DNA from 2 places in the Metabacillus sp. GQ13 genome. Region 1 is predicted to be linked to the other one. Evidence: a T-box and tRNA genes for the amino acid it is inferred to sense, from the RefSeq annotation. Region 1 holds a T-box; the other holds one or more tRNA genes.
What was found. The T-box of region 1 lies ahead of ileS (isoleucine--tRNA ligase). A T-box ahead of a tRNA ligase gene usually reads a tRNA of that ligase, here a tRNA-Ile.

Region 1 (2,386 bases):
GCACTTCTTTACTTATATAATCTGTCTTTGTACTCTTTTCGGTAAATGAAGCAACCATTTTCTGCTAAAATAGCTTTAATACGGGTGTGATATTTATATGCCGAGAATACTAGGTTTGAAAGTAAAAAGCCTAAAATAAAGAATGATTAGTCGCTAATTTAAAAATAAATTATTAAATTAGCAGGAATTTCAACAATCCTGTCGAAATTTGCTTTATAATGTTGACAAGGATAAACTATTTTACTATATACTGGAGGTGGCATCCATGCCTTTAACACCATTAGATATCCATAATAAGGAATTCAGTAAAGGGTTTCGTGGATATGACGAAGACGAAGTAAATGAATTTCTTGATCAGGTAATAAAAGATTATGAAATGGTCATACGCGATAAAAAGGAACTTGAGTCACGTGTAAATGAAATGAATGAAAGACTAGGTCATTTTACTAATATCGAATCAACCTTGAATAAATCGATAATCATTGCTCAAGAAGCTGGTGATGACGTAAAACGTAATGCTCAAAAAGAATCTAAGTTAATTATTAAAGAAGCAGAAAAAAATGCTGATCGAATTATTAATGAAGCGCTGGTTAAGTCACGAAAGATTGCTATGGAAATTGAAGAACTTAAAAAGCAATCAAAGGTATTCAGAACACGATTCCAAATGCTTATTGAGGCACAATTAGATCTTCTAAAAAATGATGATTGGGATCATTTACTAGAATATGAAGTAGAACCAATCTTTGGAGAGACAGAAGAAACAGAGGCATAAACTTGACTTTGTTAATTTGAATCGCATATAATACGAAAACAAAGATATCTTTTATTAAGTTGGACTGAAGTAAGATCATTCAAAAAAATGGTAATGCTGATAAATGTCAATAAAACTTAAATGATTGTTTTGATACAATCTATATCATTAAAAACGGTGAAAGGGAAAAGTAATCCTTTCTACCCTTATTTAGCGAATCGAGGATGGTGTAAGCTCGAGATAAGTGGAAGGATAAAAGATCACCCTAGAGTTCCTTGCTGAACATGTTAAATTAGTAAGCAATGGCGTGTCATTCTCGTTACGAATGTCGAGTGGGTTAATATTTATCGTTAACCTATTAGGGTGGTACCGCGAGAAAACCTTCTCGTCCCTTTGTAGGGATGAGAAGGTTTTTTTGTGTTTTATTCGATCATATTAGTATAGGTTACTTAAAAAGATCAAATTCATATGAAAGTGTATTGTTTTTTTATACTTTTTTATAAAATCTAACAAAATTAACTGGAGGAATGAAAATGGATTATAAAGATACTCTTTTAATGCCGAAAACTGATTTCCCAATGAGAGGAAATCTGCCAAATAGAGAACCACTAATGCAAGATAAGTGGGAGGAAATGGATATTTATAATATGGTTCAAGAGAGAACGAAAGACCGTCCACTCTTTATCTTGCATGATGGACCGCCTTATGCAAATGGTGACATCCATATGGGGCATGCTCTTAACAAGATTTTAAAAGATTTTATTGTACGTTATAAATCAATGAATGGATATTGTGCTCCATATGTACCGGGTTGGGATACACATGGTCTACCAATTGAAACAGCACTTACGAAAAATAAAAAAGTTAAAAGAAAAGAAATGTCGGTTGCTGATTTTCGAAAACTTTGTGAAGAGTATGCTTGGGATCAAATTAACACACAACGTGAACAATTCAAACGTTTAGGTGTTCGTGCAGATTGGGATAATCCATATGTGACCTTAAAACCAGAATACGAAGCCCAACAGATCAAAGTATTTGGAGAGATGGCAAAAAAAGGATATATTTATAAAGGTCTTAAACCGGTATATTGGTCTCCATCAAGTGAATCTGCTTTAGCGGAAGCTGAAATAGAATATGCTGATAAACGCTCACCATCCATATATGTTGCTTTTCCCGTAAAAGATGGGAAAGGTGTATTAACTAACGATGAAAAAATAATTATCTGGACAACAACACCTTGGACTATTCCTGCAAACTTAGGAATCTCCGTCCATCCTGATTTAGAATACAGTGTTGTAGCAGTTGACGGAGAAAAATTTGTCGTAGCTTCAGCATTGGTGGAAAGTGTTGCCCAAACAATTGAATGGGAAAACTATAAGGTTGATCGGACAATTAAAGGTGCTGACCTTAATCGGGTTGTAGCTTCACATCCTCTTTATAATCGTGATTCGCTTGTCATGCTGGGTGATCATGTAACTAGCGACGGTGGTACTGGTTGTGTTCATACGGCTCCAGGACACGGCGAGGATGACTTTATCATAGGCGGACAATATGGTTTAGATGTTTTATGTCCTGTTGATGAAAAGGGTTATATGACAAAAGAGGCTGAAGGTTTTGAAGGTATCTTCTACGATG
Region 2 (2,386 bases), on a different contig from region 1:
AATCTGTTGGACAAATAAGTGTCACGTAAGTCATCCTTTCTCTTATTATCTCTATGCTAAAGATTCAAGACTTACATATAGATACCTTTATTGAAAACGCTTGTATTTTACGACAGAAACCAACAAAGTGAGTGAAGCATTATTTGAATGTTATACTTTTAAAATATAAGAAATTAAGGCAAATATATAAAAATAGATACTAGAAACCCTTATAACTACTGACTTTATAGAAAATTTGCAACTGAATTGGAATAATATAATTGAAGGTAAGGAAAACGTTTTACCACTTAAATAATCATCTAATATCTCATGTGATTAGTATATTAAAATAATATCTTATTCGACTTTTTGTTGAATTTTGTAGAACGATTTACAAAAGGAAAGAAAAAAAAATTAAATAATTTACGGATTATTTGAAGGAAGATGCTTTTCTTTCACAAAGTATTAAGGGGAACCTCGATAAGAAGGTTTTAAAATTACCATAATTTGAAGTATATTTAGATAGTATGTAACAGAGTTTCCTTATGTATTAATAGCTAAATGCATCTTTAAACTGCATTCTCTTTCAATTTTAATGTCAATTAACTCTGTTATTTTCCTTCTTATATTGAGAATAAATAAATCAATAGATTAAGGGTAATAAAGAAAAAATTGAAAAACTCTTGCTTTTGAATATTAGAAGATATTTATCACAGTTAGATTCATAGCTATTTCTACTTTTTACCCAACAACGACTGAAAATGTTAAGGACATCCGCCTTTAACATTTTCATATAAGAATTTGCTATTAATTTTGGATATACGTTAAACGATGTTTCATTCTCTTTAGTTTCAATTAGCACGATAGTAAGGCTACAGAGATTCACGCTCTACAGCTTTTTATTTCTTTACGGACTATTCTTAATTTGAATTTATAGTAAATTGGGGAGACTTCTAAAACAATATGAAAAGTAGCTTCATAATGAAATCTATATTTCTGTGGGATCGGTTAATCAAAGTAGTCCTAATTTAGCCTAAATAATCGATGAACCTTAGTCTATAGCTTAGAGTCATATATAGTAGCTTGCCCTTCTTAAGGTATAGTATCGCTTATCTTAAGCCAAGTATCTTATTTAAAGATAGACGAAAAAAACCCTGCACAAAGTGCAGAGTTTTTAGAAATGACCCGTACGGGAATCGAACCCGTGATACCGCCGTGAAAGGGCGGTGTCTTAACCGCTTGACCAACGGGCCTAAGAGTCTTCTATAATATTAAAACTGGCGGAGAAGGAGGGATTTGAACCCTCGCGCCGCTCACGCGACCTACACCCTTAGCAGGGGCGCCTCTTCAGCCACTTGAGTACTTCCCCATAAGGCTCCGCAGGTAGGACTCGAACCTACGACCGATCGGTTAACAGCCGATAGCTCTACCACTGAGCTACTGCGGAATAAAAATTAAATGGAATGGTGGGCCTAAATGGACTCGAACCATCGACCTCACGCTTATCAGGCGTGCGCTCTAACCAGCTGAGCTATAGGCCCATTAAATTAAATTGGAGCGGGTGAAGGGAATCGAACCCTCATCATCAGCTTGGAAGGCTGAGGTTTTACCACTAAACTACACCCGCGAAAAAAATGGGGCGACTGATGGGAATCGAACCCACGAATGTCGGAACCACAATCCGATGCGTTAACCACTTCGCCACAACCGCCACAAAATATGTCTTCAACTTTCAAAAGGTGGCTCAGGACGGAATCGAACCGCCGACACATGGATTTTCAGTCCATTGCTCTACCAACTGAGCTACTGAGCCATAAAATTTACGGCTTCCATTAAGCTTCAAATCTTTTCGTCAGTTTCTGCACTCACAACTTTTCGTATTCACATACGCTCCGATGATCGTTTAGTCATTTCCTCAAGCTTTTCGCTTATCGAAACCCTATTACTAAAGATAAGTATAAAAATAATCAGTTTCAATTTTTAAAATGGCGGTCCGGACGGGACTCGAACCCGCGACCTCCTGCGTGACAGGCAGGCATTCTAACCAACTGAACTACCGGACCATTTTTGGTTGCGGGGACAGGATTTGAACCTGCGACCTTCGGGTTATGAGCCCGACGAGCTACCAGACTGCTCCACCCCGCGACAATAGTATTAAAATTAAAACATACACTTTCTAACTTAAAAATATGGAGGAGGAAGGGGGATTCGAACCCCCGCGGGTTTTGACACCCCTGTCGGTTTTCAAGACCGATCCCTTCAGCCGGACTTGGGTATTCCTCCAAATATATGATAGAAAATGGTGGACCTTGTAGGACTCGAACCTACGACCGGACGGTTATGAGCCGTCTGCTCTAACCAGCTGAGCTAAAGGTCCAATTTGGTAGCGGCGGAGGGAGTCGAACCC

Region 2: it has a tRNA-Ile gene. The T-box ahead of ileS (isoleucine--tRNA ligase) is inferred to sense a tRNA for this amino acid. The anticodon was not compared.

What each region holds. Positions count from the first base shown of each region.
Region 1 is NZ_JCAXET010000006.1:25,600-27,985, reverse strand. It holds gene AC6CHR_RS08750 (DivIVA domain-containing protein) at 266-772, shown strand; T-box leader at 920-1,147, shown strand; gene ileS (isoleucine--tRNA ligase) at 1,285-2,386, shown strand, end outside.
Region 2 is NZ_JCAXET010000019.1:108,526-110,911, forward strand. It holds gene glgB (1,4-alpha-glucan branching enzyme) at 1-34, opposite strand, end outside; tRNA gene AC6CHR_RS20735 (tRNA-Glu) at 1,161-1,232, opposite strand; tRNA gene AC6CHR_RS20740 (tRNA-Ser) at 1,258-1,348, opposite strand; tRNA gene AC6CHR_RS20745 (tRNA-Asn) at 1,355-1,426, opposite strand; tRNA gene AC6CHR_RS20750 (tRNA-Ile) at 1,444-1,520, opposite strand; tRNA gene AC6CHR_RS20755 (tRNA-Gly) at 1,533-1,606, opposite strand; tRNA gene AC6CHR_RS20760 (tRNA-His) at 1,615-1,690, opposite strand; tRNA gene AC6CHR_RS20765 (tRNA-Phe) at 1,720-1,792, opposite strand; tRNA gene AC6CHR_RS20770 (tRNA-Asp) at 1,966-2,042, opposite strand; tRNA gene AC6CHR_RS20775 (tRNA-Met) at 2,048-2,124, opposite strand; tRNA gene AC6CHR_RS20780 (tRNA-Ser) at 2,170-2,262, opposite strand; tRNA gene AC6CHR_RS20785 (tRNA-Ile) at 2,280-2,356, opposite strand; tRNA gene AC6CHR_RS20790 (tRNA-Met) at 2,361-2,386, opposite strand, start outside.